DNA from 4 places in the Bradyrhizobium sp. USDA 4506 genome. Region 1 is predicted to be linked to each of the others. Evidence: riboswitches for the same ligand, from Rfam matches in the RefSeq annotation. Region 1 holds a riboswitch; each other region holds the start of a gene.
What was found. Region 1 has a riboswitch for cobalamin ahead of ACVIHF_RS30795 (TonB-dependent receptor). Riboswitches for the same ligand answer to the same signal wherever they lie in the genome.
Positions count from the first base shown of each region.

Region 1 (7,917 bases):
GCGTGGCGCGCGGATCGGCCGCCTTCCATCGCGGCGACTATGTCCGGGCGGCTCGGGAGCTCGCGCCGGCCGCCGAGCGCGGCAATGCGCGCGCCCTCGGCATGCTCGGCTTCTTGTATGAGCACGGCTTCGGCGTGCCGCAGGCCTACGCAGCCGCCGCCGACTGCTACTATCGCGGCGCCGTGCAGGGCGACCCGTTCGCGCAGGCCCAGCTCGGCCTGATGTACGACAAGGGTCACGGCGTTCCGACGGATTTCGTGCTGGCCTACAAATGGCTCAATCTGGCCGCGGCCCGCTCGAACGGGCGGCAGCGCGATGCCTATCTCCGGTTCCGCGATGCGGTCGCATCCAAGCTTTCGACCTATGAGATCATTGCCGGACAGCGGTTCGCACTGGAATGGGCACCCGATCGGCCGGCGCCGGACGTGCACCTGACCGCCAAGTAATCGCGGCTTACGGGGGTGTGCGCACGAGGCTCGCCGACACGCGCCTGCCTCGTACCTTCCGCCGCCGCAACCGGCGCCAGCCGATCACGATCCCGCTGATCGAGATAATCGTACCAGCCGCCGACAGCAGCCACACCACGACGTCGCGCGCCGGCCAGATGCGCAGCAGCAGCGGGAAATCGAGGCTGTGCAGCGCGTTGAACAGCCAGCGGTAGGACCGGCGGCTGTCGTCGCTGCGGTCGAGGATCTCGCCGGTGACGGGGGAGATGTGCAGCCAGGTGTGGGCGGGATCGTCGAAGCCGATCCGCAATACGGGAAGCTCGCGCGTCTGGTGCAGCGTGTACCAGTAGGCGTCGGGTTCATCGAGCTGCCGCGCTGATGTCATCGCAGCGCCGGGCATTGCGTGTCTGGCGGCAGCGATGATCTCGTCGCGCGAGAGGGTCATCCGCGAACCGGTCACAGGATCGGCGATGCTGCGGCCGCCGTTACCGTCGTCGAGCAACATTAACCGGTGTCCGCCGATCCAGACGAAGCGGGCCTCCACCGCCGGCATCGATGGCGACGACTGGAAGCCGGCGACGATGTCGGGCGTCTCATGGCCGCTGTAGCCGATTGTAATCTCGCGGGTGATGCCGCGTGCCGAGAACGCGCCGCCGGGATTGAGCGACAGCCAGCCGCTGAACATCCAGGTCAAGACGCAGATGCCGCCGATCAGGCCGGCGATGTGATGCCAGGCCATCCAGCCGCGATAGGGCGAGACGGCGCCATCAGCGTAGCGGCGCATCAGCCGCAGGCGGAGGACGCCGATCCAGAAGCCGGTGATCGCGACGACAAGACAGACACCCGAGATCCACAGCACCACATCCCGCCACAGCGGGCCGTCCTTGCGCAACACGGTCGGATAGATCCAGTGCGGGATCGAGCCGAGCCAATTCCAGATCCGCTCGCAACGCGTGGTGTCGAGCGCGATCTCGCCGCTGCGCGAGGAAACGTAGAATTCGGTGCCATCGGCGTCCCCGAGGTCGATCAGATGGAGCGGCCGCAACGGATCGAAGCGCGCGGTCACCGACCATTGGTCGCGCGTGATCGTTTCGATCAAGCGAGGCCGCACGGCATGCGGATGATGAGCGGCAATGGCCAGCGCCTGGTCCGGCGTGATCCGGTCGATCACGCTGCCGTCGGTCGCCGAAATCGTGATCGCCCCTGCCTTCCAGCCGGTCACCCGATAGACGGGCGTGTCGTCCATCATCGAAAGCCGCAAATCACGCGGATAACGCTCGACACCTGCGATCGCCATCGCGCGATCGGGTGCGAGCTGCACCTTGCTCCAGGGAATGACAGGAAGCGCGGCGAGGCGCTCGCTGTCGGTAAGGCGCGGAAAGGCCACGTACATCATGACAAGGCCGGAGATGAACCACATCGCGAACAGGAGACACGTCGCAATGCCGATCCAGCGATGGACGATATAGAGCCACCGCCGCCCGCGCCGGATCAGAGCGTTGCGCATGGTCAGAACTTCACGCTGACGGACAATTCGGCGGTACGCGGCATGCCGAGCAGCCACTGCCCGGTGCCGTTCGAGGTCACCGCGTAGGCCTTGTCGAACAGATTGTAGAGGCGGAACGCGACCGTGGTGCGGTCATCCGGCTTCCACCTGACGCCGCCATTGACCACGTTGTAGCCTGGCCGCAGCTGGGTGTTGGCAAGATCGGAGTACATCGCACCGACGATCTGCACGCCGCCATAGGCCGACCAGTTGGGCGCGAAGTCCCAGGTCAGCCAGACGTTCGAGACCTGCTGCGGCACGTTGACCGGGACATTGCCGTTGAAGCTGACGATCTTGCCGCCGGCCACCTGGCTGTTGTTGTCGTATCTGGCGCGCAGCAGTGCAAGATTGGCGTCGACGCGCCAGCCGTCGCTCAGTGCGAGCCCGATCGATCCTTCGACCCCGCGGGATGATTGCTGGCCGATCTGCAATGCCAGGCCGCCGGTGGGATTGCCGGGATCGGGAATCGTGAGCCCGGTCTTGACGATCTCGTAGGCAGCCAGCGTCCACTCGCCGCGGCCGCCCCAGAACGATTGCTTGACCCCGATCTCGGTCTGCTTGCCGGTCGCAAGCTGGAACGTTTTCTGCGTGGTCGACAGTGAGATCAGATTGCTGACCGGATCGACGCCGACCGCGTACTGGCCATAGAACGCGAGGTTCTTGATCGGCTCGTAAACGAGCCCCGCGCGCCAGCTGGTGCCCGATAGCGCCGTCTCGAAACTGTTCGCCGGCGTCTTGTAGTCGGTGCGATCCACCTCGGGACGGTCATACCTGACACCGGTCACCAGCGACAACTGATCGGTCAGCAAGAGACGATCCTCGGCGAACAGCGCGTATTGATTGACGATCGCATTGAAGCCCGGCGTGGTCGCCGTCGTCGTCGCGAAGAACGATCCCGGATCGAACACGTAAGGATTGACCGACGACGCGCCGCCATAGGGCGAGTTGTTGGTGTGGGTGAAGTCGATCCGGTTGACGTCGAAGCCAGCGACGACCTGGTTCGCAAGGCCGAACACGTGACCGCTGAAGGTCGCATCCATCCGGTTGCCGAGCTGCTTCTGGTCGTGGAAGATCTCGATGTAGCTCGCGCGATCGATCAGCCGGGTCTTCGGATTCCAGGTATAGTTTTCGATGTCGCGCCAGTGCCGCTCGCTGGTCAGGTAATACAGCGTGTTGTTGACCTTGATGCCGTCGGCGACGTCCCACTCGGTCTTGAACTGGGTCCAGCTGTCCTGATAGCGGATCGCGCTGTCCAATGCGTTGTAGTTCTTGAAGCGCAGCGCATCCTGGATCGAACCGTTGATCAGCGGCGTGCCGAAATAGCGCGACGGGCTGCGGTCGCCGTAGTCCTCCGACAGCGTGAAGGCCAGATTGTCCGACGCCTGCACCCGCACGGCAGCGGAGACCACCGCGTTCGAGGTCTTGTCGCGATCGACCCAGCCGTCCGACATGTTGCCGGTGGCGTTGATGCGGTACGACACATTGGGATTGATCGGACCGGTGCTGTCCACCGAGAGCCGCCGGGTCATGTTGCTGTCGAGCGAAACTTCGGCCTCGTTGTAGGGCGTATTGAGCGGTTTCTTCGGGATCACGTTGATGACGCCGCCGATCGCGCCTTCGCCGTACAGCACCGAGGCCGGGCCGCGCAGCACTTCGATGCGCTGCGTCGACCAGGTGTCGTAGGGGAACGTCAGCGTGCCGGAGCCGATATAGAAGCGCGTGCCGTCATACAGCGTCATCACCGAGTTGCTGCCGGCAAAGCCGCGGGTGCTGAACGACAGGCCGCCATTGCCGGGTGCCGGCGTTGCGATGAAGCCAGCCGCGTCCTGGGTGACGGCATCGAGCACATTATGCTGGCCGCGTTCAGCGATGGTCTGCGCCGTGATGATCTCGACGCTGGCCGGCGTCTGCAGCGGCGTCAGATTGAGACGACTGCCGGTGCCGCCCTGCGTGGTGGCATTGAGCGTCGGCGATGCCGATCCCGGTACGCCCGACGCTGCGACGCGCGGCGCGTTGCCGGTTGTTGCGATCGTCGCGGGCCTCGGCCGCGCCGCGGCGGCCACGGCACGGCTTCGCGCCGCGGGCTTCGGCCTTGCCACAGCGGAAGGCGCGACCTCAATCGGATCGAGCCTGGTTGGTGGAGGCGTTTGTGCCGAGCCTTCGGCCGGCAACAGCAGCGATGACAGGGAGCAGAGAAGACCGAGGCGCCATTTGCGCGCAACGGGAGAGGACGGAGACATGAAAAGGACTCGCGGTAACGTGGCACGTCACCGCGAACGCGGACTGGCGCATTGCCCAAAAGGCAGTGCTCCGATCCCACCAGGACGCCCCCGCCCGATGTGCTCGCGTGTGACCACGACTGACGGCAGGTCTCCTGGCTCACGGGTCATCGCCTGTCGACGCCTTCCCGGGCCGATGGCCCAGTGGCAATTTGACGAAAGGCTCGCCGTTTACAGTTGCGGGGACAGCTGCGGCATTGGGGTTACCCTCGCACCGCATTCCCTTTTGATCCCCGAAGGGAACCGTCGGCAAAAACGATAGGTGCTGGCTGCAGGGCTGTCAATTCGATGCGATTGTCGCACACATGCTTTGCGAGATGCTGCTGCGGCGATGACACAGCGACGTCGAGGGCTGACGCCGAAAGGCAACCCGTCATCCTGAGGAGCGCGGCACGCGCGTCTCGAAGGATGCACGGCCCGGCTGGTGGCCGATTCATCCTTCGAGACGCTGCTTCGCGGCTCCTCAAGATGACGGGAAACGTAGGTTCGCGTCACTGAGCCTCGACACATCCCTGCATCACCTCATCAATCTCCGCGCGCGACAGCGCACCCATCTCGGCGATGAACACGATGCGCGTGCGCGGCACGCCGGGCGACGGCACGCCGCCCGCAGCCAAGGTCGCGCGGCCGCCGGCGAGTTGAAGCACGGTCAGCCGCCCGGGCTGCTCCACCGTCTCGAACAATCCCTTCGCCCGCGCCAGCTTCGGCGCCAGTCTGCCGATCGCCTGCTGCAAGCGCGGCAGCACGACGGGCCGCTCCGAGGTCCAGCTCAGCGTCTCGAAGCGATCGGACGCCGGCCGTCGCGGCGCGGTCTCGCGCGGAGCCGGCACATGATCGAGGTCCGTCGGGAACAGCAGCGCGGCCGGCACCTCGCCATGCAAGGCATCGACCACCACGGCCGCCGGGCGCACCGCACGCACGGCGTCGCGGATCGCGGCGCACGCGGCGGCGTCGGCCAGATCGACCTTGCTCAGCGCCACCACGTCCGCCGCCCGGAGCTGCGAGCGCAGCAGCGCATCGTTCAGCATCGCCGCAGGTTGCGTCGCGTCGACCACGCACAGCACCGTCTCCAGCGGCGCCTCCTTCCAGATCACGGGATCCATCAGGTTGCGCACGATGTCGGCGGGATCGGCGATTCCGCTGGTCTCGATCACGATGAATTCGGGACGCGGATCACGCCGCAGCAACGTGGCGAGTGTGCGCAGCAGGTCGCCCTCCAGCGTACAGCAGATGCAGCCATTGCTCAGGCTGACCACGCCGTCGCCGGCGCCGGCGATCAGCTCGGCGTCGATATTGATCGCACCGAAATCGTTGACCACCGCGGCGATGCGCCGTCCTTGCGCATGCGCCAGCAGATGGTTGACGACCGTGGTCTTGCCCGCCCCGAGGAAGCCCGCGACCAGCAGGATCGGGACCGGCACCTCAGCCCCCCGTGATAGGCCGGCGCACCGGCCGGCCGGGACGCGCCGCGACATCGAGGACACCATCGCTGATCAGCGGCTGGCCGCTGACCACGAGATGCCGCACGCCCTCCGCCGGACGATTCATCGCCGAGAAGGTCGCGCGATCGCTCAGCGTCTCGTAGTCGAACACCACGACATCGGCGTCGGCGCCGACCTGCAGCCTGCCCTTGGCCCGCATCGCCGGCGTGCTCGCCGACAGGATCTCGGCCGGGATCAGCGCGCATTTGCGGATGCCCTCCAGCAGCGACACTTTCTTGCGCTCGCGCACCCATTCACGGATGAAGCGGGTGAAGCAGCCGGCCGAGCGCGGATGCGAGGTGGCATCGTCCGGCAGCGGCCAGGCGTCGCCGCTGTAGGGACGGCCGTCCGACAGCGTCCACGGCATCGCGTCGGAGGCGATTGCGCCGCCCGGATACAGCACCGCCATGTCGAGCAGATCGCGATGATGCGCGTTGTTCTCGATGTCGAGCACATGCCACAGTACCAAGGTCGAGGGCTCTTCGGCCTGTGCCGCCAGCAGCTCCTCGCGACTGCCGAAACGGTGACCGTCGGTCACGCGCTGCACCGAATCATAACCGAGGCCGTTGCGCTCCTCGAATTTCGGATCGCTGAAGAAGGTCGCCGCCAGCACGGTCGAGCCGGTGCCGTAGGGATAGGCCTCCACCGTGATCGGCAGGCCCTGCGCCTGCGCTTTCGCGATCAGCCCAACACAGCGTTCGATATCGGTCTTGCTCGACGAGTTGAAGTGGCAGATGTGCATATGCGCGCCGGTGGCGCCCGCGTAGCCGATCAGGCGGATATAGGCCTCGGCCGCGCTCTCGGGATCGATCCGCGACATGTAGGCGACGTGGGTAAAGGTCGGCACCGCATGATCCGCCGCGAGCTGGCACACCGCGGTCAATTCCTGCACGCCGGCACCCGGCGCATAGGCGTTGAGAATGCCGATGCCGATACCGCCCTCGTTCAGGCCGATCGCGAGGCGCTCCAGGATGCCGCCGACCTCGCCTTCGGTCGCCACGTTTTCGATCCAGCGGCGATCGCGCATCGCGGCACCAAACGATTCCAGCGAGCTTTCCGAATTCGAACCGGTCATCGCGCCGATGCGCGCGAAGGCCCAGTTGGCGGCGGCGCCGTAGTTCAGCACCCTGCCCTTCTCGGCCTGGCGCTTGTACCAGGACGCGACCGGCAACACGCCGGCCTCGAGGTCGAGCGAGGTCGTCACCCCGTCGAACGCCTGCATGCGGTCGGCCGGTATGGTCTGGCCATGCGCGTGCAGGTCGATGAAGCCCGGCGCCACCACGAGCCCGGTCGCGTCGATCTGCCGTTCGGAACCGCCGAGGCCGGTGCCGACCGCGGCGATCTTGCCGTCGACGACGGCGACATCGCCGATCGCGTCCATCCCGCTGGCCGGATCCACCACCCGGCCGCCGCTGATCACCAAGCCACCCATCTCGCCACTCCCCGCATTCCGAAACCGACCGGTCTCCTGTCGAGCACAGAGAAGCGCATCGCACCGATCGCAGCAAGCCGGCCAGGGTTGTGGCGACATGCTGTGACGGAATATCCGCCGCGCTGCGACGGCGATTGCAGAGTGAGGCCCTTCCTACGTTCCGGTTGCGCGCCGCGACGGCAGCCCGCGCCAGAGATCGGGGCCGGGCTTCACGCGGCTCGCCACGAGTTTCGGCGGCGTGCGGTCCCTGGCGATCGCCGCTTCGACCGCACGCTTGAGCCTGACATTGTCGATCTGCGCCAGGAACCGCCGGATGACGGCATCCTGATCTGCGCCCTGACCGGAGATCGCCGCGCACAGCTCCGCGGTCGTCCTGCGGAAGAAGTGGAAGGCGTCATCGGCCGCGCCGCCCAGCCGGTCGACCTCGCCGGCCACACCGAGCGCGTGCATCCGATCATCGTCGTCGAGCGTCACTGCGAAGCGCAGCATGGCAAGCTGCCAGGCACGGAGCAGCTTGCTCTCCGGTTCGGTCGCATTCTCGCGCATCAGTCGAACACCCCGCGCGCCTGACTTCCTTCGGCTGTCGAGCGAGGTCGGACGCGGCGCGACTATCCTTGCGCGGGAATAGGTTTTCGAGGGGAGCGCGCGCCTGATCGCATAGGAATCGCATAGGCGGAGCGCGCCGAGGCCGAGTTCGTTCAGATTCCCTCGAATTGCAGCCGGGCCAGCCGGG
Region 1 is NZ_JBSSBM010000002.1:6,055,411-6,063,327, forward strand. It holds gene ACVIHF_RS30785 (tetratricopeptide repeat protein) at 1-446, shown strand, start outside; gene ACVIHF_RS30790 (PepSY domain-containing protein) at 454-1,953, opposite strand; gene ACVIHF_RS30795 (TonB-dependent receptor) at 1,956-4,232, opposite strand; cobalamin riboswitch at 4,340-4,534, opposite strand; gene ACVIHF_RS30800 (CobW family GTP-binding protein) at 4,763-5,692, opposite strand; gene ACVIHF_RS30805 (amidohydrolase family protein) at 5,694-7,184, opposite strand; gene ACVIHF_RS30810 (hypothetical protein) at 7,338-7,730, opposite strand; gene ACVIHF_RS30815 (ABC transporter ATP-binding protein/permease) at 7,883-7,917, opposite strand, start outside.

Region 2 (7,917 bases), 360 kb from region 1:
CGACCTCCCCCGCAAGCGGGAGAGGTGAACTGAGCTCGTGGTGAGGCCGTGGCCACATCACACGTCCGCCCACGGCACGATGACGACCTCGCGCTGAAATTCGGCACGATAGGCGCTGATGCGGAACACGCTGGCGAGGACGCTCTCCGACAATGCCTCGACGGGCGCGCCCTGCGCGGCCAGCCGCCCCTCCGCGAGCACCAGCACGTGATCGGCAAAGCGCGCGGCGAGTCCCAGGTCATGCGTCACCACGATGACCAGCACGCCGGTGTCGGCAACGTTGCGCAGCTTCTGCATCACGTCGATCTGGTGGCGCGGATCGAGCGAGGCCGTCGGCTCGTCGGCGAGGATCACGGGCGCCTCCACCGCGAGCACCCGGGCCAGTGCGACGCGGCTGCGCTCGCCGCCGGAGAGTTCGGTGACGCGGCGATCGCTGAACTCAGCGACGTCGACCGCCTGCATCGCGCGCAGCACCGCCTCCACATCCGTCTGCGACAGCCGCGCCGGATCGGTCGCACCGTGCGGATAGCGGCCGAGCGCGACGATATCGCGTGCCGGCAGCGGCCAGTGCACCATGTGGCCCTGCGGCAGATAGGCGAAACGTTTCGCGCGCTCGCGCAGCGGCAGCGACGCCAGCGCATCGCCGCCGATCCGGATCTCGCCGCCCGACGGGATCAGCCCGGCCAGCGCGCGCAGCAGCGTGGTCTTGCCGGCGCCGTTCGGCCCGACCAGCGCGACCAGATGGCCCGATGGCAACGACAGGGAGACATCGTGCAGCACCTTGCGGCTGCCGAGCGAGGCATTGAGCGCGGCAGCCGAGAGCAGCGTCATGCCACGCCTCCGCCGAGCGCGCGGCGTTCGCGCATGATCAGATAGAGGAAGAACGGCACGCCGATGATCGAGGTCAGCACGCCGACCTTGATGTCTGAGGTCGAGGGAATGATGCGCACCGCGATGTCGGCGGCGAGCAGCAGCGCCGAGCCGGTGAGCGCGCTCGGCACCAAGAGCCGCGCCGGATCGTGACCGATCACGGGACGCATCAGATGCGGCGCGACGAGGCCGATGAAACCGATCGTGCCGGTGACTGCGACCGCGCCGCCGACGCCGAGCGCCACGCCCGTGATCACGAAGAGCCGCAACCGCCCGACGTCGACGCCGAGGCTCTGCGCCGCCTCCTCGCCAAGCGTCAGCGCGCGGAAGGCGCTCGCCTGGCTGAGCAGGATGGCGGCGCCTGCGATAATGAAGGGCAGCGCCAGCGCGACGTGCTGGAAGCTGCGGTCTTCCAGCGAGCCGAGCAGCCAGAACGCGATCTCCAGCACCACGAACGGATTGCTCGAGAGATTCATCACCAGCGCGGTCGCGGCTCCCGCAAAGCTCGAGATCGCGAGCCCGGCGAGGATCAGGATCAACAGCCCGGCATTGCGGCCGGCGATCGCAAGCAGCGCGAACACCGAGCCGAACGCGGCGATGATCGCCACCACCGGCAGCGCGTAGGAGCGCACATCGGCGAGGCCCAGCGCGATCACCAGCACCGCGCCGAAGGCGGCCGATTGCGGCGCGCCGAACAGCGACGGCGAGGCCAGCGGGTTGCGCAGCAACCCTTGCAGCGCCGCGCCTGACAGCCCAAGAATACCGCCGATCGCGAATGCCAGGATGGTGCGCGGCAGGCGGATCTCGCGCACGATCACCTGCGCCACATCGCTGCCGCCGCCGAACAGCGCCTCGATCACCGCGAGCGGCGACAGCCGCACCGGCCCGATGCCGAGCGAGATCACCAGCAGCAGCAGCACAAGCGCGAGCAGCGCCGCGGTGGCGCCCCACCGGCGCCGCGCCGCGACCTCGGCCGCCAAGGCAAAATCCTGCACGCTCATCGGATCCATGCTCTTACAGCGATCGTCGTGGCAGACAAGCGACACTCGACAAAAACCGTGGCCGCACGGCCATTGCCCGACTTCCGCCGGATTGACTTTGCTACCCGGCCGAACCCTAGATGAACATGACGGTTCTTTCATGAGATGAAAAGGGAATGCGGTACGGGGAAACTTCCCCAACGCCGCGGCTGCCCCCGCAACTGTATGCGGTGAATCCTTCGTCACAGGCCACTGGGAATCTCGGTCCTGGGAAGGCGACGAAGGGTAACGACCCGCGAGCCAGGAGACCTGCCGTCAGCCGTGGTCACACGCGATGCTGCCGGTCGGGGAGTACAGGCATGAGCTTCACCTGATGCTGTGAGCACGATGGTGAGACTGGTTCGCGGTGACGTGCCACTGACGTTGCCGAGGCCTTTCTTATGTTCTCCTTCCCTTTCCATCGGCGGCGCCGCGCGCTTCTGCTCGCGTCGACGATGATCGCGCCGGCGACGATGCTCGCGCCGGCATTCCTTGTCTCCGCAGCGCGGGCGCAGCAGGCACCCGCTCCCGATCAGCTGCCGGCGATCGAAGTCACCAAGCCGGGCGACCAGAACGTCACGCGCGCCAGGCCGGCCGCTGACGAAGCGCCGGCGCCGCGACGCCCGGCGCCGGGCACCTCGCAAGGCAACAATACAGGCAGCGGAGCCGGATCGGGCACGACAGGGACCGGTGTGGCCACCGGAACGGGCGGCACCGGCGGCCGCCAGTTCGCCGGCATTGTCGGCACCTCCTCGGCCGTGATCACCGCCGACGACATCGCGCATTCGCCGGTGCAGTCGTTGCCCGAGATCCTCGCGCAGGTGCCGGGCGTGCAGCTGCAAACGCCCTATGGCGGACCGAACGGCGCCAAGACGTCGGTCGACCTGCGCGGCTTCGGCGCGTTCGCGACCGACAATACCCTCTTCCTGCTCAACGGCCGCCGCCTCAACGACGTCGACAAGGCCGGCTTCGACCTCACCACGATTCCGCTCGATTCGATCGAGCGCATCGAGATCACGCGCGGCAACAGCGGCGCGGTGCTCTACGGCGACAACGCGGTGGGCGGCGTCGTCAACATCATCACCAAGACCGGCGTCGGCGGCCCGCCGACGACGATGCGGGCCGAGGCCGGAGTTGGCTCGTTCAACACCCGCATGGCCGCGGTCTCCGCGGCACTCAATTCCGGCCCGTGGTCCACCTCGTTCTACGGCAACGGCATCAAGTCGGACGGCTACCGCGTCAACAATGCGCTCGACCAGCGCAACGCCGTCGGCAACATCAACTACACGACGCCGGATCTCACCGCCTTCCTGACCGTCACCGGCAGCGACCAGAAGCTCGGCCTACCCGGCGGACGGCTGGTCGATCCGTCGATCGGCGTGAACGAGCTGCTCACCGATCGCCGCGGCGCCGCGACGCCCTTCGACTATGCCAACCAGCAGACCGCCAGCGTCACCGCCGGCTTCACCAAGACGCTGATGAACGGCGTCGACCTCATCGTCGACGGCGGCTGGCGGCAGCGCGAGACGCAGAGCGGCTTCTTCGGCACGGTGCCGACCATCAGCTTCGCCTCGACCTACAATGACGCCGCGCTGCAGACCTGGTCGCTGACGCCGCGGCTCAGCGTCAAGAACGTGATGCTGGGCGTGCCGTCGACGATCCTGACCGGCATCGACTATTACGATTCGACCTTCCGCGAGGCGCGCGGCGCCTATCAGGGCGTCGACCCGTTCCACATCTACAGTATCGAGCAGCAGTCCGTGGCCGGCTATTGGCAACATACGCTGGGCCTGTTGCCGACGACCGACTTCTCCTACGGCGCGCGGGTTCAGAACACCAGCATCTCGGCGCGCGATCGCTACGACCCGAATGCGCCATTCGCATTCGACACCCAGGCGGCACCGCTCGACAGCAACGAGACGCAATACGCGCTGCATGTCGGCATCGAGCATCGCCTGACCGACACTTTCTCGGTGTTCGGCCGCGCGGCACGCGCATTCCGCACGCCTGATGTCGACGAACGCGTCGCGTCGGGTCCGTCATTCGACCCACTGACCTTCGCCCCGATCCCGCAGAATTTCCAGCTCAAGACCCAGACCTCGCAGGATGTCGAGGGCGGCTTTCGCGTCAGGACCAACCGCTTCCAGGTCCAGTCCAGCGTCTATCTGATGGATCTCGAGAACGAGATCCATTTCAACCCGGTGCTGTTCTTCAACACCAACCTCGACCCCACCCGCCGCTACGGCTCGGAGACCAGCGCGGCGCTCAAGGTCAGCGACAGCGTCACCCTGCGCGGCGGCATGGCGATCACCCGCGCGGTGTTCCGCGAAGGCATCTGGGCCGGCAACGACGTGCCGCTGGTGTCGCGCTACACCGGCAATCTCGGCGTCACCTGGAATATCTGGCAGAACTATCTGGTGTTCGACGCCACGGTGCGGGCCTGGAGCTCGCGCATCATGGACAACGACCAGGCCAACACCCAGAGCCGGATTCCCGGCAACGCCACCGCCGATATCAAGCTGAGCGGGCAAGTTGACCGCTTCTTCTGGTCGCTGAGCGTGAACAACCTGTTCAACGCGCTCTATTACGACTACGCCATCGCGAGCACGTTCACCGAGGGCCGCTTCTCGGCCTACCCGCTGCCCGGCCGCACCTACATGGTAAAGGCCGGCGCGACGTTCTAGAGCATGATCCGGTGGGGCGGGTGTGCCCCGCCGCACCGTCTCCGAATATTACAAACGCACGGAAACTGGGGTAGAGTTCCGGCAGCTGATTTGACCCGCGCAGGGGAAACGCATGGCCAAGGCCGGGAAGCAGACCAAGGGCGGCACGAAGACCAAAGACAAGGCCGACGACAAGTCGAAGAAACCTCCGCCACCCGCAGCGCTACAGGACGACGAGTACTACGAGGACGGCGACATCGCCACGCCGAAGCTCGACCGCTACGGCAATGATGACGAGCCGTTGTGAGGCGCGGCGAAGATCGATCGACCGATCCCGCGCAGTCGCGCGCGGCGGCCTCGTAGGTTGCGAACTACCGAGCCCGGCTCATCCTCGCCAAGCAGACATTAGGTCGCAGCGAGGTCATGGGCCGGACCACCCTTCCGGATTGGTTGCCCACCCCCTGAATGCTAGGCTCGCATGGACGCTGGGTCCTTGCTGGGGGGCGGTGCCATGAGATTTGCGAAGGCAGTGCTCACGGTCTTCTGCATGATCGCGTCGATGTGCGACCCGTCCGATGCGCAACAAGCTCCCAGGAAAGTAGGAATCCTCGTCAACGGCGGCCCGTCGCCGCTCTTCGATTCCATCAAGAAAAATCTTCTGAGCGACTTCGCCGACCGCGGCTATCTCGAAGGACGCGACATCGTCATCGAACCGCGATTTGCCGAATCGAAGCTCGAGCGCCTTCCGGGCCTCGCCTCGGAGCTGGTCGGTGCGAATGTGGATGTTATCCTTGCACTCGGCGGCCCGGCGTCGGTGGCGTCGCAGAAGGCCACGTCGACGATCCCGGTGATCTTTGCGATCGTCACCGATCCGGTCGCGTTGAAGCTTGTCGCCTCGATGGACAAGCCAGGAGGCAATGTCACGGGCCTCACCAACCTTGATCAGCAGCAGGCCAGCGACCAGTTCAAGCTTCTGAAGGAGGCATTCCCCGGGATCACGCGCGTTGCGATTCTCAGTGATCAAACGATCCCCGGCGCGGATGAACGCGGGCTCGCCCCGATTGACCGCGCCAACGAGGCCGCAGCCAAGGCGCTGGGGCTGGAGCCGCAAATCGTGAAGGTCAAGGGTGCGGACGATCTGGAGGCCGCGATTGCCGGGATGGCAAAGGAGCGCGCGGAGGCGCTGCTGGTCCTTGAAGTGCCGGTGCCCTGGAGCAATCGAAAACGAGTCGGTGAACTGGCCATCAAGAACCGCTTGCCGGCAATGTTTCCCGGCGGCCAGGCGGACGCGGGCGGGGTGATTACTTATGGGGCCAACGTCGCCGATACATGGCGCGAGTTTGCGACATTCGCCGACAAGATTTTCAAGGGCGCGAAGCCGGGCGACCTGCCAGTCGGCGTCGTCACCAAGCGAGAGCTGATATTCAATCTCCAGGCGGCCCAGGCCGTGGGCGTCGAGATTCCACCGGAGCTCTTGAAGCGCGCAGACAAGATCGTGCGGTGAATTCGCGCTGGAGGGATACTAGCGGAAATCGCCGTTCTCGATCGCCTTGATGCTGCCGCGATCGAGCAGATGCGCGCCAAAGCCGCCGCGCGCCAGCGATGAGGCGATCTGCGGTGATGCCAGCAGCAGCACTGTCGTCATCGCCAGCGGCACGGCGCTGAGCCAGTCGAGCCGCACCGGCGTCAGCTCTTCGCTGCTTCCCCGATAGTGCCCTTCGCCCGCGGCGATGCGGCCGCATTCCCGGATCAGGTCACGCCGCGTACCATCGCGCGACGCACTGCCGAGCAGCGCCTGCATCGCCAGATGCGTCCGCACGCCGGCGCGGCCCTCGGGCAGCGGCGCCGGAGTCTCGCCGCGCGAGACGCGCAGCAGCAGATCGACCAGATCGACGCCCGACTGAAAGGCGTTCATCGGCTCGACCAGCCGCGGGTTGCAGTCGATCAACAGCGGCGTCGCGCTGTCGAGCGGCATGATGACGTCGACCGAGAGCGCACCGTGCCAACCAAAATGCGCGCCGATGGTCTCGAGGCCGGCGCGGATCGCCGGCCGGCTCACGCTCTCCTTGATCGCCTCGCCGCCGCCGACACCGGCCGCAATCTGGCGGTAGGCATGGAAGCCGACAAGCGTGCCGTGGCAGAACACCGACTGCGCCTTCTCGACCGTGCCGGTGATCAGATCCTGCGCCAGCACCTCGCCGGCAAAATCGCCTGAGGACTCGAGGTCGTAGAGCGCGCGATTGAGATCACCAGCATCGCGCACGAACCAGACACCGCGGCTGGCGGTGCCGACCGACGTCTTGACAACGGATGGAAACCGCACCGCCTCGCGCAGCTCCTCGGCCGAGTTCACGATCCGGGTCGGGGGCTGCGGCAGCCCGAGCCGGTCGAGCAGGCGGCTGAAGCCGGCCTTGCTGTGCACGGCGCGATAGCTGGCGAAATCCGGCAGCGCGAGGCCGGCACGTGATGCCAGCCCCGCCGCCGCGCGGGCGAACAGAAATCCCTGTTCATGGATCGGCAGCAGCACATCGAAATGCCGCGACGCCAAGAGGCGCTCGACGAAGCGCAGGAAGCCGGCCGGATCCGACCGCAGCGGCGGACAATGGTGGTATTTGCGGACAAAGCGCGAGTAGCGCGCCAGGCACCAGCGCGAGGGGTCGCAAACCTCGACGTGATGGCCGGCCAGTCCGAGGATCGTGATCGCCTCGCGGCCGGAGGTGCTGGAGCCCTCCGACACCAGCACGCGGAGCTGCTTTTTGGGGTCGATCATGGCCGATCATCGCCGTGCTGCCGTGCTTTGTCGCCGCATTTAATGCCGCATGTGTCGATCCGGCACGCCCGCGCCGGGGGCAGCCATGCGCCCGCGTTCATGGACAATTAGCGGCCAATCTCTATTTTCGGCGGGCTTTCCGGAATTAGGGTTTTCAGGCACATGGTCGACGTTTTGGCCGCACCGCAGCAAGCGAAAGCCGACAGTGCGCTGCGCACGCTGACGGGGATTTCGGTCGCCCATTGGGTCAGCCATTTCCATATCTTCGTGCTGCCGATGCTGTTCCCGTTCCTGAAGCAGCAGCTCGGCGTCGGCTATGTCGAGCTCGGCCTGGCGCTGACGGTGTTCGCGGTGGTCTCCGGGCTGACCCAGGCGCCGATCGGTTACCTCGCCGACCATATCGGCGCGCGCAAGATCCTGTTGATCGGACTGACCGTCGGCGGTTGCGCGCTGATCGGGCTCGGCCTGCATCTCAGCTATACGTCGCTGATCGTCTGCGCGGTGCTGCTGGGCCTCGCCAACAGCGTCTATCATCCGGCTGACTATGCAATCCTCTCGGCGCATATGGACGAGGCGCGGATGGGCCGCGCCTTCT
Region 2 is NZ_JBSSBM010000002.1:6,417,745-6,425,661, forward strand. It holds gene ACVIHF_RS32485 (ABC transporter ATP-binding protein) at 58-831, opposite strand; gene ACVIHF_RS32490 (FecCD family ABC transporter permease) at 828-1,871, opposite strand; cobalamin riboswitch at 1,984-2,181, shown strand; gene ACVIHF_RS32495 (TonB-dependent receptor) at 2,291-4,573, shown strand; gene ACVIHF_RS32500 (hypothetical protein) at 4,686-4,859, shown strand; gene ACVIHF_RS32505 (ABC transporter substrate-binding protein) at 5,064-6,056, shown strand; gene ACVIHF_RS32510 (ATP-grasp domain-containing protein) at 6,075-7,322, opposite strand; gene ACVIHF_RS32515 (MFS transporter) at 7,485-7,917, shown strand, end outside.
Region 2: it holds a riboswitch for cobalamin, as region 1 does, so the genes downstream of both, ACVIHF_RS32495 (TonB-dependent receptor) here and ACVIHF_RS30795 (TonB-dependent receptor) in region 1, are expected to answer to the same signal.

Region 3 (7,917 bases), 4.7 Mb from region 1:
CGCTTCGGCGGCGCCGCGGACGACTGGATCGACCTGTCGACCGGGATCAATCGGGTGCCGTATCCCTTGGTCGATGTCGAGCCGCGGCAATGGAGCGCGTTGCCGTCGCGATCCGATCTTGAATCGCTGCACGACGCTGCGCGGCAGGCCTATGTCACCAAGGCGCCGATCGTGGCGATGGGTGGTGCGCAGACCGCGATTCAGTTGCTGCCGCATCTGGCGCTCAAGGGGCGGGCGCGGATTCTGGCGCCGACCTATAACGAGTATGCCGCGGTGTTGTCGGCCGCCGGCTGGGACGTTGCCGAGGTGTCCGATCTCGCCGCGCTTGCGGGTGCGGACATTGCGATCGTCGTCAATCCGAACAACCCCGACGGACGACGCCATGATCGGCGGGAGTTGCTGGCACTGCTGCCGCGCGTTGGCCGGCTCGTCATCGACGAGAGTTTTGCGGACGCCGTTCCTGACCTGTCCCTTGCACCGGAAGCAGGACACGCGGGGCTGCTGATCCTGCGCTCCTTCGGCAAGTTCTACGGACTTGCCGGCTTGCGCCTCGGCTTCGCGATCGGCAGCGAGGCGGACGTCGCCGCGCTTGCGGCGAGGGCGGGCCCATGGCCGGTTTCGGGAGCAGCAATCGCGATCGGGCGGCGCGCGTTGCTCGATCACGACTGGGCAACGGCGACGGCTGCGCGGCTCGCGGACGACTGCGTCAGGCTCGCTGCAATGGCGCGATCGCGGGGCTGGACGCTGCTCGGTGGCACGTTGCTGTTCCGGCTCTACGAGACCGGCGATGCGTTGGCCGTGCAGGAGAAGCTTGCGCGCAGCCAGATTTGGTCGCGGGTTTTCCAGCAGAAACCGGGATGGCTGCGCCTCGGCTTGCCGGGCAGTGAGCCCGAGTGGTCGCGCCTTTCCGCCGTGTTGTCGCGCTGATTGCGACGGCGCTGCGCTCCCTCTCCCCGTTCTTACGGGGAGAGGGCTGGGGTGAGGGGCCGCATCCGCATATTCGGCGACAGCTGCGGTTGCGGAGACTCCCCCTCACCCGGAACGCATCTAGCGATGCGTTCCGACCTCTCCCCGCACGCGGGGGCGAGGTGAGAAGGAATCATCTCGCTTTAACGCGCCAGCGCGAGCAGGCCTTCGACATCGAGATGGGTCTCGATGTGCTCGGCAAGCGCGTCGAGTGCGCTCTCGACCCTGGCGCCGTAGGGCTGATCAGCCGCCGCGATGTCGAGTTGTGCAAGGAACGCCTTGCGGAAATCGTCCGAGGCGAACAGGCCGTGCAGATAGCTGCCGTGAACGCGCCCATCTGCGGAGACAGCGCCCTCAGCCGTACCGTCGAGTGATGCAAAGGGCCGCGCGCGATCCGGGCCGTCGGTGCGCCCGATATGGATTTCATAGGCGTTGATCGGCTGGCTGGTCGCGGCATGCACCGCGCTGGCGCGCGTCAGCGTCTTCTGTTCGGTCATGGTGGTTGCGACATCGAGCAGCCCGAGGCCGCGTGTTTCGCCGGCGGGCCCCTCGATCCCTTCAGGGTCGGCGACGGTCTGACCAAGCATCTGATATCCGCCGCACAGGCCGAGGACATGGCCGCCGCGGCGATGATGTGCCAAGAGATCGATGTCCCAGCCCTGCGCGCGCAGGAAGGCGAGATCGCCGCGGGTCGATTTCGAGCCGGGCAGGATGACGAGCTTCGCATCACCTGGGATGGCTTCGCCCGGACGTACCATCACGAGATCGACGCCGGGCTCCAGCTTCAGCGGATCGAGGTCGTCGAAATTGGCGATCCGCGACAGCGCAAGGAACGCGATCTTGCACTGGCCCGGCTTGCGCGCCTCGCCGAGCCCGAGCGCATCTTCGGCCGGAAGTTCGCCGGCGCGGACGAACCAGGGCAGCACGCCAAATCCGCGCCAGGCGGTGCGCTCTTCGATCAAGCGATAGCCGTCATCGAACAATGTCGGATCGCCGCGGAATTTGTTGATGATAAAGCCCTGGATCATCGCGGCATCATCAGGGTCGATCACCGTCTTGATGCCGACGAGCTGCGCGATCACGCCGCCGCGGTCGATGTCGCCGACCAGCACCACGGGCACGTCTGCTTTGCGCGCAAAACCCATATTGGCGATATCGGCTTTGCGTAAGTTGACCTCGGCGGGGCTGCCGGCGCCCTCGACCAGCACCAGATCGGCGCGCTGCTTCAGGCGCGCAAAACTCTCCAGCACCGCGCCCATCAGCGATGGTTTCATGCCGGCATATTCGCGCGCGCGTGCGGTGGCGATCCGTTTGCCGTGCACGATGATCTGGGCGCCGACATCGGTCTCGGGCTTGAGCAGCACCGGGTTCATGTCGGTGTGCGGCTCGACGCCGGCGGCGAGCGCCTGCAATGCCTGCGCGCGTCCGATCTCGCCGCCATCGACGGTCACGGCGGCGTTGTTCGACATGTTCTGCGGCTTGAACGGCAGCACGCGCAGGCCGCGCCGTCGGGCGGCGCGGGCGAGGCCGGCGACGATGAGCGATTTGCCCACGTCCGAGCCGGCTCCCTGGATCATCAATGCGCGCGCCATCGTGATGCCCGTCAGAACTCGACGCCCGGCTGGGCCTTGATGCCGGAGCGGAACGGATGCTTTACCAGCGTCATCTCGGTGACCAGATCGGCAATCTCGATCAGCTCCTCCTTGGCGTTGCGCCCGGTGAGCACGACATGGGTCATCGGCGGCTTCGACGTGGTCAGGAAGTCGACGACATCGGCGATCGCAAGGTAATCGTAGCGTAGCGCGATGTTGATCTCGTCGAGCACGACCATGCGCAGGCTCGGGTCCGCGATCAGCTGCCTGGCCTTTTCCCAGCCGGCTTGCGCTGCCGCGATGTCGCGGGCGCGATCCTGCGTCTCCCAGGTAAAGCCTTCGCCCATGGCGTGAAATTGACAGAGATCGCCGAAATGCCCGGTGAGCAGGCGGCGCTCGCCGGTATCCCAGGCGCCCTTGATGAACTGCACCACGGCGCAGGGAAAGCCGTGAGCCACACAGCGCACGATCATGCCGAACGCGGAGGACGATTTTCCTTTGCCGGCGCCGGTATGAACGATGATCAGGCCCTTTTCACCGCTCTTGGTCGCCATGATGCGGTCGCGGGCGGCCTTCTTTTTCGCCATCTTGTCCGCGTGGCGCGCATCCGGCGAAAGATCGGTGCCGACGGCGCCGTCTTCAGCGTCCTTTCCATCAGAAGTCATCACATTCCTTCGGCTTGACAAGTGCGAGGCTTGGACGAATGGTGGTCCTGCGTTGGTTCCTGTCCTACGACAGGCGAAGAGGGAATGCGATAGGGCTCCGCTAAATCGGGCCCGAAGCGCAGCCGCCCCCGCGACCGTGACCGGAGAGATGCCCAAGCCACTGATTCCATACGGAGTCGGGAAGGTGGGCATCGAAGGGTAAAACCTGCTCCGCAAGCCGGGAGACCTGCCAACGCAGCATGTTGTGAAACCGGCGGACGGGGTGTTCCGCGACGGGGAACGAACCTGTCCAAAATCGGTTCGTGTGCCTCATCGCTTCCCGCTGTCAATCCAGGAAGGGCGATGAGCGTCACACTTCATGTCTGCATCACCTGCCGCGCCGGCCAGACGTCGGCGGAAGGTGAACTCGCGCCCGGTGCACGCCTGCATGCCGCGCTTGTCGAGGCCGGCGTGCCCGATGACGTCAATCTGGTTCCCGTCGCATGCCTGTCGGCCTGCAGCCAGGGCTGCTCGGTCGCGCTCAGCGCGCCGGGGCGCTGGTCCTATGTCTACGGCCGACTGTCCGCTGATAATGCCGCGGATGTGATCGCCGGTGCCTCCGCCTATGCGGCGGCGCCCGACGGCATCGTGCCGTGGCGCAGCCGTCCGGAAATCTTCCGCAAGCAATCGCTCGCCCGCATTCCACCTCTTCCCGTCGTGCCGGAGGCCGCAGAATGACCACGCTCGCCAAAATTCCGGTCACCGTCGTGACCGGCTTTCTCGGCTCCGGCAAGACGACGCTGATCCAGCATCTGATCCGCAATGCCAACGGCAAGAAGCTCGCGGTGCTGGTCAACGAATTCGGCAGCGAAGGCGTCGACGGCGACATCCTGAAGTCGTGCGCCGACGCCAATTGTCCGGCCGAGAACATCGTCGAGCTCGCCAATGGCTGCATCTGCTGCACCGTCGCCGACGATTTCATCCCGGCGATGGAGCAGTTGCTGGCGCGGAACGTGAAGCCCGATCACATCGTGATCGAGACCTCGGGGCTCGCCCTGCCGAAGCCGCTGCTGAAAGCGTTCGACTGGCCGGAGATCCGTTCGCGGATCACGGTCGACGGCGTGATCGCGCTCGCCGACGCCGAGGCCGTCGCCGCCGGCCGTTTTGCGCCTGATCCGGCCGCGGTGGATGCGCAGCGTGCAGCGGACGACAATCTCGACCACGAGACGCCGCTGTCGGAAGTGTTCGAGGACCAGATCGCCTGTGCCGATATCGTGCTGCTGACCAAGGCGGATCTCGCCGGGGCGGAGGGGATCAAGGCAGCGAAAGCGGTGATCGCGGCCGAGATGCCGCGCGAGGTGCCGATGTTGCCCGTCGTCGACGGCACGATCGACGCGCGCGTGATCCTCGGGCTCGGGGCGGCGGCGGAAAGCGATCTCGCGGCGCGGCCGTCGCATCACGATGGCGAGGAGGAACACGAGCACGACGATTTCAATTCCGTCGTGATCGATCTTCCGGAAGTTTCGGATGTCGACGCGCTGGTCGCCTCGATCAAGGGGCTGGCGCGCGAGCAGAACGTGCTGCGCGCCAAGGGCTACATCGCGGTCGAAGGCAAGCCGATGCGGCTGTTGGTGCAATCGGTCGGCGAGCGGGTGCGGCATCAGTTCGACATGCCCTGGGGTGCCCGGGCGCGGCAGTCGAAGCTCGTCGTGATCGGCGAACATGCCGACATCGATGAAGCCGCGATCAGGGCACGGCTTGGTGTCTGATGCACGTCGTCTTCCGCGAGAGCCGCGGCCTTGAGGAGACCGCGACGCCAAGGGACCTCGGCCAGGATCCGGCCGATCTCGTGGTGTTGTCGTTTTCCGACAGCGATCTTGCTGCCTTCGCGGCCGGCTGGCGGCGCGGCCGTGCTGCGCTGCCGTCGCTGCGGCTCGCCAATCTCGCGGAGCTGCGCCATCCGCTGTCGGTCGATACCTATATCGAGCGGACGCTCTCGCACGCCCGCGGCATTCTGGTGCGGCTGATCGGCGGCGAGCCCTATTGGTCATACGGGCTGGCCGCGGTGCATCGGCTGGCGAAGGAGCGCGGCATCGCCCTGGTCGTGCTGCCGGCCGATGGCCGCGACGATCAGCGGCTGGATGAATTCTCGACCTTGCCGGTCTCGACGCTGCGCCGTCTGAAGGTGTTGTGCGACAAGGGCGGCCCGGTTGCCGCTCAGGCCGTGATCGCGCAACTGGCGCTGGCGTCCGGACTCTATGCCGGGCCGGTGGTCGGCGAGATCGATCTTCCCGAGATCGGCGTCTACGATCCCCGGCGCGGAGCCATCGCGGCGTTGCCGGCACCGGATGGCCGGCCGCGCGTGCTGGTTACGTTTTATCGTTCTTATCTCGCGGCCGGCGACACGGCACCGGTCGATGCATTGATCGATGCATTGCGTGAGCGGGGCTTTGATGCTCATGGCGTGTTCGTCACTTCATTGAAGGCGGCGGGCGTGGCCGATTGGCTGCGCGTTCAGTTCGCGCAATGCGCTCCAGCGGCGATCGTCAATGCGACCGCGTTTTCCGCGGCCGGTGACGACGGCACGACGCCCTTCGACGCCGCATCATGCCCGGTGTTCCAGGTCGCGCTGTCGACCGCGCGGCGCGAGGATTGGGCCTTGTCGCTTCGCGGCCTGTCGCCGGGCGATCTCGCGATGCATGTGGTGCTGCCGGAGGTCGACGGCCGCCTGTTCACAGGGGTCGTGAGCTTCAAATCGCCTGGTGAGCGCGATCCCGAGCTGCAATTCGCGCATCTTGCGCATCGACCGGATGCCGAGCGCGTCGCTGCAATTGCCGCACGCGTGGCCGCTTGGCATCGGCTTGCCGGCAAGCCGGCACAGGAGAAGCGGCTCGCGCTGGTGCTCTCGAACTATCCCGGCCGCCCGCATCAGATCGCGCATGCCGTCGGCCTCGATGCGCTGGCTTCAGTCGAGGCGTTGCTGACCGATCTCGCGGCTGCGGGATTTGACCTTGAGCCGGTGCGGTCGCTAGGCGACATTCTTTTGCGGAGGACTTTGACGTGGAACGTCGCCGACTATCGCGCGGCGCTTTCCGGCCTTCCCGAACTGCTGCAGGACGATCTCAGCCGCGCATGGGGCGCGCCGGAGGATGATCGGGATTGCCGTGACGGCGCATTTCATTTCGCTGCGATCTGTTGCGGCAAATCGGTCATTGCCGTTCAGCCGGAGCGCGGTGAGGTAGGGCAGCGCGACGCCGACTATCACGATCTCTCACGCACGCCGCGCCATGCCTATGTCGCGTTCTATCTGTGGCTCAGGCAGCAGGCCATCGATGCCGTCGTCCACATCGGCGCGCATGGAACGCTGGAATGGCTGCCCGGCAAGTCGGTTGCGCTGTCGCCCGCATGCTGGCCGGAGGCGCTGATCGGCGATCTGCCTGTTGTCTATCCCTTCATCGTCAACGATCCCGGCGAGGCGGCGCAGGCCAAGCGCCGGATCGGTGCCGTGACGATCGGCCATCTGCCGCCGCCGCTCGCGAAGGCCGCGGTGCCGGAAGGCTTGCGCAATCTCGAGCGCTTGCTCGATGAGTATTCGACCGCCGACGGTCTCGATCCGGCGCGGCGGCAGCGCCTGATCGCCGCGATCCGCGACGAAGCGCGCATCGCCGGGCTGGAGGACGATCTCGGTCTCGCCGCGTCGGTCTCCGCGGCCGAGGCCATTCCGCAGATCGATCGTTTCGTCTGCGACCTCAAGGAAAGCCAATTCGGCGACGGCTTGCATGTGTTCGGGCAGGGCGCTTGCGGTGAGGCGGAGAGGGCGGCGCTGCGCGATGCGCTCGCGGGGCGGCGCGTGGCGCCGGGGCCGTCGGGCTCGCCCTATCGCGGACGCCGCGACGTGCTGCCGACCGGACGTAATCTGTTTGCGGTCGATCCGCGCGCGGTGCCGACGCCGTCGGCGCATGCCCAAGGCGTGAAACTCGCCGAGGAGCTGTTGCGGCGTCATTTGCAGGATCACGGCGACTGGCCGAAGGGACTCGTGGTCGACCTCTGGGGCTCCTCGACGATGCGCACCGCCGGCGAGGACTTTGCGATGGCCCTGCACCTCGCCGGCATCGCGCCGCGCTGGGATCATGGATCGGGGCGGGTGTCGGGCTACGACATCATCGCGCCGGCGGAGCTCGGCCGGCCGCGCATCGACGTCACGTTGCGGGTGTCGGGGCTGTTCCGCGACGTCTTCTCAGGGCTGGCCCAGTTGTTCGAAGCCGCAGCGGAGGCGTTGTCCGAACGCAGCGACGAGGCGGACGAGAATCCTTACCGGCAGCGCATCGCGCGCGTGTTCGGTCCTCGCCCCGGACATTATGGCGTTGGCATTGCGTCGCTGTCGGATGTCTTCACCGAGGAGGCGCGCGAGGCGGCCGGCGAAGCCTGGCTGTCGGCATCGTCGTGGGCTCTCGCATCCGACGGCGAGATGCGGCCCGATCGCGCCGGCATCGAGGCGCGGCTCGCGGCTGCGGACAGTTTTGTTCACACTCAGGATCTGCCGGAGACCGATCTGCTGCTGGCGGCGGACTATGCCGCGCACGAGGCGGGCATCGCGGCGGCCGCCCGGCGCCTTGGCACAAAAGTTCCGTCGCTCTATCACCTCGATGCGACGCGGCCGGATCAGCCGCATGCCCGCGCGTTGACCGAGGAAATTTCACGGGTGGTGCGGGTGC
Region 3 is NZ_JBSSBM010000002.1:1,401,399-1,409,315, forward strand. It holds gene cobD (threonine-phosphate decarboxylase CobD) at 1-927, shown strand, start outside; gene ACVIHF_RS08755 (cobyric acid synthase) at 1,110-2,558, opposite strand; gene cobO (cob(I)yrinic acid a,c-diamide adenosyltransferase) at 2,570-3,223, opposite strand; cobalamin riboswitch at 3,260-3,471, shown strand; gene ACVIHF_RS08765 (DUF1636 family protein) at 3,566-3,940, shown strand; gene cobW (cobalamin biosynthesis protein CobW) at 3,937-4,971, shown strand; gene cobN (cobaltochelatase subunit CobN) at 4,971-7,917, shown strand, end outside.
Region 3: it holds a riboswitch for cobalamin, as region 1 does, so the genes downstream of both, ACVIHF_RS08765 (DUF1636 family protein) here and ACVIHF_RS30795 (TonB-dependent receptor) in region 1, are expected to answer to the same signal.

Region 4 (7,917 bases), 5.7 Mb from region 1:
GATGGATCTTATTACCATTGACGTAACTAATCTGCCCGAGAGTTGGACTCTGCCCGGTACCGTGGTGGACCTCATCTGCCCCGAGCAAACCGTGGGGGATCTGGCATCAGCCGCGAAAATGCTGAGCGACGAATTGACCACAGGGATCGGACAGCGATGCCGCAGGCTTTACGTCTCTTCCTAACGAGATACTATGAGGCGCCGATGAACTCCTCCACGCTCCGATCCCAGCAAGTCAATCGAGCGATCTATCTAGGCGATGAAGGCGTGCGTCTCATGCGTCCGAGCTGCTTCACCGCAGAGGTACGTCAATTCCATCACCGTGAGAGACTATTCTACCTCGATCTCCTAGGTACGACCCGATACGAGTTGATCATAGAAGTAGGTTGTAGTGGCTACCGTCTTATTGGCATCAAGGACGATGACAATGATTATCTTGGCATCGAAATAAACCCACCTCGTGTGCGCCGGTTAAAGAGTAGGAGAGCGGCGGTTATGCGCTGCGAGGCCGGAAAATTCTTCAAAAGAACGCGACTGATCGATGAAATCATGCGCCGGTATGATGAGAAAGTGCTTTGCATACTGCCGTTCAATTTCCTTGGTACGATGGATGCGCCAATGGAATTTCTGACGCTGGTCTGTAAAGCGCCCTTTGATCTAGCTTTGTCGCTCTTTTCGACGAGCGAGACGGCAACGCTGGCTCGCCACGAATATTATGATCTTTGTGGCATTACCGTTCAGGGGGTGGTGCGCACGGATGACTATGTTCGATTAGAGTGCTCCAACGGTTTCCAGGCGTTCGCTTTCGATCCGGTCTTTTTGGTGAACTGCATATCGGCGTATGGCTTCCGCTTGAATGACAAAGAATACTATGATGTCTGTAACCTCCTCCATTTCAAAAAAAGAAAATCCTGAAATGAGTGGTCAGCATAATGCCAACCGTGCCCCGGAAACAGATGTTAGATCCTCGACGCCAGCCGGATCACTAGAAAGCAAGCAGCAGGGAAGGCCACCGCCATCGCTTCACCTCATGCGACAACGCCAAGGGATACAAGTGATCCAGGTGTGAGGCGACTTTCCGCAAAACGGCGGGTATCGGACTTGCGTCCGGCCGGGTCGGTTACTGACTTCACGAGGCTGACACCCCCGATGTTCCGAGATGGATAGCGAGAATGTCCTCTGGAGTCTCTCGGACCTCGATCGTCTGAGCGCCGCTGCCGACGAACTCCAGGATCGTCTTGTCGCCGTCCCGCCACATCCCGCCCACCAGCGAGAAGTTGACATAATACGGCTTGCCGCTGTCGAAGCGGGTACATCTGATCCAGAAGCGCATCGGCATTCTCCGGTTGGGCGGGCGTCGGCGATCCGCGTTTCCGCGCCTATAACGCCTTGCGCAACTCGCGTGCGGCAGCGACCATGTTGACGAGCGCGGGACGCACTTCTTCCCATCTGCGTGTCTTCAGGCCGCAATCGGGATTGATCCAGAGCTGCGAGTCCGACAAACGTTTTCGGGCCAGCGTGATGAGGTCCCTCATCTCGGTGGTTTCGGGGACGCGTGGAGAGTGGATGTCGTAGACTCCAGGACCGATATCGTTAGGATATTTGAAGCTGGTGAACGCATCGAGCAGTTCCATCTTGGACCGCGACGTCTCGATCGAGATGACGTCGGCGTCCATCGCCGCAATCGCGTCGATGATGGCGTTGAACTCCGAGTAGCACATGTGGGTGTGGATCTGCGTGGCATCGGCAACGCCCGTCGAGCAGATGCGGAAGCTTTCCACGGCCCATTCGAGATAGGTCTTCCACTCGGAATGACGCAGCGGCAGGCCTTCGCGCAAGGCGGCTTCATCGATCTGGATCATGGTCGCTCCGGCCTTTTCGAGGTCGGTAACCTCGTCGCGGATCGCGAGTGCGATCTGGCGGCAGGCTTCGCTGCGCGGCAGGTCGTCGCGAACGAACGACCAGTTCAGGATCGTCACCGGTCCGGTGAGCATCGCCTTCATCGGCTTCTTGGTCAGCGATTGCGAGTAACGCCACCACTCGACCGTCATCGGTTTCGGCCGGGAGACGTCACCGAACAGGATCGGCGGACGAACATAGCGCGAGCCGTAGGACTGCACCCAGCCATACTGGGTGAAGACGAAGCCGGAGAGCTGTTCGCCGAAATACTGCACCATGTCGTTGCGCTCGAACTCGCCATGAACCAGCACGTCGAGCCCGATCTCCTCCTGCCAACGTACGGTGCGGGCAGTCTCCTCCTTGAGGAACTGCTCGTATTGGGCGTTGGTCAGTGTGCCCTTGGCGTGGGCCGCGCGAGCATTGCGGACGTCGGCGGTTTGCGGGAACGAGCCGATAGTCGTCGTTGGGAAGGCAGGCAGGGCAAAGCGTTTGCGCTGGACTTCGGCGCGGCTGGCAAAGGCGCTGGTGCGACGGCGCATCGCGTCGTCGATCGCCGCCATCCCCTTGGCAACGGCCGCGTCGTGGATCTTGGGCGAGGTCTGGCGTGCCTTGGCGGCCTTGTCCGAGGCGGCTAGGGCGTCCGCGACGCTGGCGTCGCCGGCCAGTGCCTTCGCCAGCGAAGAGAGTTCGGCGATCTTCTGCACGGAGAAGGCAAGCCAGCTCTTCACATCCGGGTCGAGACCGGTCTCAAGCTCTAAGTCGATCGGCGTGTGCAGTAGCGAGCAGGACGGAGCGATCTGGACGCGGTTAGCGCCGAGCTTGGCGATGACCGGCTTGTAGCGCTCGACCAGCGCCGACAAATTGGAGCGCCAGACGTTGCGGCCGTCAATGACGCCGAGCGAAATCACGAGATCCTGGCGGGCACCGGATTCGATCTGGCTCAGTTGCTGCGGTGCGCGGATCAAGTCGACGTGCAGACCTGCCACCGGCAGGGCCAACGCGGTCGCGATAGTGTCGCCGATCGCACCGAAGTAAGTGGCGAGCATGATCTTGATGCCCGGTACGTCTTTGGCGAAACGCGCATAGGCGCGCTGGAGCGCATTCCCGTCGGTCTCGTTGAGATCGAGCACGAGGCAGGGTTCGTCGATCTGGACCCATTCTGCGCCGCGCCTGGCGAGCTCCTGGAGAACCTCGACATAGACCGGCAGCAGGCCGTCGAGCAGCGAGACCGGATCGACCGAGGCATCATGGCTCTTGCCGAGCTTCAGGAGGGTGACAGGGCCGACGAGCACCGGACGGGTCTGATATCCGAGCGCTTTCGCCTCGTCATACTCTTCGATCACCTTGCGGGACGAGAGCTTGAATGTCTGTCTCTTGTGAAATTCCGGGACCATGTAGTGGTAATTGGTGTCGAACCACTTGGTCATTTCCTGCGCTGTCGCGCCATGGCCATGGTGGGCGTGACTGCAGCTCGCGTCGTGCGCGTCGCCTTGCGAACCACGCGCCATCGCGAAATAGGTCTTGAGCGAGACTGCTCCGCCCTTCCAGCCATAGGCCTCGGGGATGGCACCGACCATCACGCTGGTGTCGAGCACGTGGTCGTAAAGCGAAAAATCGTTCGACGGTATAATGGTCGCGCCGAGTGATTTCTGGCGTGCCCAGTTGGCGACACGGAGCCCGGCTGCAGCTTCGAGAAGTTGCTGCTCGCTGATCTTGCCGGCCCAGAAGCCTTCGAGCGCGAGTTTGAGTTCGCGGCGCGGCCCGATGCGGGGCGTGCCGAGTGTTGCAACTGGAACTGAAAGAGAAGTCATAGCTTTAACCCCAGGTGGTGGGGGCAAAAGGCCATGGCGGACGCTGGCAGGGCAGCCGCGGATGCGGCAGCTGCTTGGCGTACCACCGGGACACCCCGCCCGTGGACGATTATGTTGTCGGGGCAGGTCTCCTGGCTCGCGGGTCGTCGCCTGCATCCGGCCTTCCCGAAGCTTTCGCTTCAGTGACACTGATGGACGCGGGCTCACCGCTTACAGTTGCGGGGGCAGCGCCGGCATTGCCTCAATCCTGAACGGATGGAAAACGCACCGGCTTCCCTCTTAGCTCCGGATCAAGCGGGACCCGGAGAACCTCGACGTCTCCGATTATCTGCAACGGCGGGCTCTCGTCAACCTATCGTCGATCACTTGCGTTGCGGCATGCCGGACGGAACGATTGTTTGAACGATCGAAGAATCGAGAGCTTCATAGTCGTGTAATCCAATTGCCGCATAGAGTTCCGCGCGCGTCTGCATCCGCTCTACGATCTTGGGCGTGCCACCATCACGTAAAATTGCAGCATACAATTCTGCCTGCGCCTTGTTCGCCACTCGCAATGAGGACACAGGCCAGATCACCATGGCATATCCTATCGCCTCGAACTCGGCGGCGGTGAAGAATGGGGTCTTTCCAAACTCCGTCATGTTCGCGAGAAGCGGCGCGCCGGGCATGCGCGCCGCAAAAGCACGGAACATCTCGGCCGTGTTGAGTGCCTCCGGAAAGATCGCATCGGCCCCGGCCTCCCTATAGGGCTTTTGCCCGGGCTACGGCGCCAGCGAGGCCCTCGCTGGCGGCGGCGTCGGTCCTGGCGATGACCATGAGATCGCGACGCGCTTTTGATGCCGGCGCGACCTTGGCCGCCATGTCATGCGCATCGGCGACTTCTTGTCGTTCAGATGGCCGCATTTCTTGGGCAGGATCTGGTCTTCCAGATGAAGCGCGCCGGCACCGGCATCCTCAAAGACGCGGGTGGCGCGCATCACATTCAGCGCCGCCTCACCGTAGCCGGTGTAGGCATCGACGAGCAGCGGCAGGTCCTGCGGCACGGACGATCTGCGTTTCCTTCCATCCCACGGAGACACTGACCTCCGTCAGCGGTCAGAAAGCGCTTCAAGCGCTTCGGCTCATTAAATCGAATGTTTCGTCGTCAATTCCGATGCCGTGTAAATCAGAGGGGCAATGGCGTGACGATCGAATGTCCGGGCGCAGCCGAGAGCGCCATTTTGCGGGTGTGCGGTATCGTCGACCACAAGCTGCAGTGGTTACAGGATGAGCTTCTCACCGCGATGTCCGGCGATTTCACGGTCGTGAACGAGTTCCTTGGGTGAGACCTGAAGGCGAGAGGGCTGTGGGACGAGGTGATAGTCTCTAATCGCCGCTATGCCCAGATCGGGCTCGCGCCTGTCTTCGCCGACGTTGAGAACGCGTTACCGTGGATGTCGGAGGCGATGGATCTGAAGAAGGAGAAGAACTCCTTCGAGACCGGCGACATCGAATACCAGAACGGTGGCGCGCTCAGCTGGGATTGAGCATCGGGTCACGATGACGACCAGTGCCTTTTCTAGTTGAAATCGCGCTTACGCGCTCAAACGGGCGGGGCGGGATTATAGTTTCGGACCCGCGCATCACTATGAAGATAAGTGGGAACTGGCGCACCCGATACGATTCGAACGTGTGACCTTTACCTTCGGAGGACAAAGCGCCCTGTGCGGCTTTCTTGAGACTGTGTCGTCGAAGTCACCAAAGGGTCTGAGCTTCGGCCTATGTTCACACGGAGCGAGGACTTCCATGTACGATGTCTACCTGAACGAACGGAACGACCTTCTCGTCGTTCCTCGCGGCAATTCCATTCCGATCGATCTCAATAGGAACTGGCGGAAGAAACGTATCGTACGCTCGGTAAGCGAGCAAATCCGCGAAGATGTCCGGGTCTATGGCTACCATCGGCGAAAGCTGCCGCTAAGTCGCTCGATGAAAACCTTTGCTGAAAAGCAGGCTTGATCTACAAACAACGAGTGATGGCAAATTGCAAACGGTCGTAAATTCGCGGCGTTTCATTTCCGGACCGATTGACGCACCGAGGGCTCCGAATCTCCTTCAGAGCGGGCGGCATGGCAAGCGATTGCCTGCCACACGCGGGACGTGACTTTAATCCGAGCGGTTTCTGCGCCTCAGTGGTCCACACGGTATGTCCGTGTCTGAAACCACGTCGCGACGGGTACCAGTTTAGGAACAGCGGGTGTGGAGTCGGGGTCCAGCAGCCGCGTCAAAATCCAGCCGAAGTAATTCTGCAAATCGGATCCGATTTCATCAAGTCATCTGCGGTCCAAAACGTTAGCGATCGCACCTGCCCTACGGCTCTACGGCGCCGATCAACGAGAGGCTTTGCGGGCTAGTTGGCTTCGTTCCGCTCGCAAAACAAAGCGATGCGATGAATAGCGTGTTCGTCCGGAGCGATGGTTAGGCCAAGATCCAGCTCGGTTTCTCAAAAAGGGAACCGTGAGCAAGCTGGGCGGCTCAGTCGAAAACCCTGGCATTGCTGCCAGGGTTCTGCCTGTCGATCCTTTGAGAGGCTGGATCAGAAGTCCATGCCGCCCATGCCGCCGCCCGGAGGCATTGCGGGACCGGGCGCGATCTTTTTCGGCAGCTCGGCAACCATCGCTTCCGTCGTGATCAGCAGCGCGGCAACTGAGGCGGCGTTCTGGACAGCGATGCGCACGACCTTGGTCGGGTCGATGATCCCCTTGGAGACAAGGTTGCTGTACTCGCCAGTCTGCGCGTCGAAGCCGTAAGGGTACTGATCCTTTTCTAGGACCTTACCGACCACGACCGAGCCATCTTCACCGGCGTTGATCGCGATCTGCCGAGCTGGCCAGGACAGCGCCTTGCGCACGATCTCGACGCCGGTCTTCTGGTCGTCGTTCTTGGTGCGCAGGACCTTGAGCTGCTCGGAGGCACGGAGGAGGGCGACGCCGCCACCCGGGAGAATGCCTTCCTCGACAGCCGCGCGGGTCGCATGCATCGCGTCATCAACGCGATCCTTGCGCTCCTTCACCTCGACCTCGGTCGCGCCGCCGACGCGGATCACCGCGACGCCGCCTGCGAGCTTGGCGAGACGCTCCTGCAGCTTCTCACGGTCGTAGTCCGAGGTGGTCTCCTCGATCTGCGCCTTGATCTGGGCAACGCGGGCGTCGATGTCGGCCTTCTTGCCGGCGCCGTTGACGATCGTGGTGTTCTCCTTGTCGATCATCACCTTCTTGGCGCGACCGAGCATCTGCAGCGTGACGTTCTCGAGCTTGATGCCGAGGTCTTCCGAGATGGCCTGGCCGCCGGTCAGGATCGCGATGTCCTGCAGCATGGCCTTGCGGCGATCGCCGAAGCCCGGAGCCTTGACGGCCGCGACCTTCAGGCCGCCACGCAGGCGGTTGACGACGAGGGTGGCGAGGGCTTCGCCTTCGACGTCCTCGGCGACGATCACCAGCGGCTTGCCGGTCTGCACCACGGCCTCCAGCAGCGGCAGCAGCTCGTTCAGCGAGGAGAGCTTCTTCTCGTTGATGAGGATGTAGGCGTCGTCCATCTCAACGCGCATCTTGTCGGCGTTGGTGACGAAGTAGGGCGAGATGTAGCCGCGGTCGAACTGCATGCCCTCGACGACGTCGAGTTCGGTCTCGAGCGACTTGGCTTCCTCGACCGTGATCACGCCCTCATTGCCGACCTTCTTCATGGCGTCGGCGAGGAACTTGCCGATTTCGGCATCGCCGTTGGCCGAAATGGTACCGACCTGGGCGATCTCCTCGTTCGAGGTGACCTTCTTCGAGTTCTTCTGGAGGTCGGCAACGACGGCTTCGACTGCGAGGTCGATACCGCGCTTCAGATCCATCGGGTTCATGCCGGCGGCGACCGACTTGGCGCCTTCGCGCACGATGGCAGCCGCAAGCACGGTCGCGGTAGTGGTGCCGTCGCCGGCGGCGTCCGCCGCCTTGGCAGCGACCTCACGCACCATCTGGGCGCCCATGTTCTCGAACTTCTCCTCGAGCTCCACCTCCTTGGCGACGGCGACGCCGTCCTTGGTGATGCGGGGAGCGCCGAACGACTTCTCGAGCACGACATTGCGGCCCTTCGGACCGAGGGTGACCTGCACGGCATTGGCGAGGATATCGACACCGCGCAACATGCGGTCTCGCGCTTCTACGCCGAACTTGACTTCCTT
Region 4 is NZ_JBSSBM010000002.1:328,918-336,834, forward strand. It holds gene alr (alanine racemase) at 1-184, shown strand, start outside; gene ACVIHF_RS03980 (hypothetical protein) at 205-915, shown strand; gene ACVIHF_RS03985 (hypothetical protein) at 1,130-1,333, opposite strand; gene metE (5-methyltetrahydropteroyltriglutamate--homocysteine S-methyltransferase) at 1,380-3,710, opposite strand; cobalamin riboswitch at 3,815-4,039, opposite strand; partial or broken gene ACVIHF_RS03995 (isocitrate lyase/phosphoenolpyruvate mutase family protein) at 4,073-4,763, opposite strand; gene ACVIHF_RS04000 (hypothetical protein) at 4,892-5,035, shown strand; partial or broken gene ACVIHF_RS04005 (ribonucleotide-diphosphate reductase subunit beta) at 5,072-5,236, shown strand; gene ACVIHF_RS04010 (hypothetical protein) at 5,496-5,708, shown strand; gene groL (chaperonin GroEL) at 6,286-7,917, opposite strand, start outside.
Region 4: it holds a riboswitch for cobalamin, as region 1 does, so the genes downstream of both, metE (5-methyltetrahydropteroyltriglutamate--homocysteine S-methyltransferase) here and ACVIHF_RS30795 (TonB-dependent receptor) in region 1, are expected to answer to the same signal.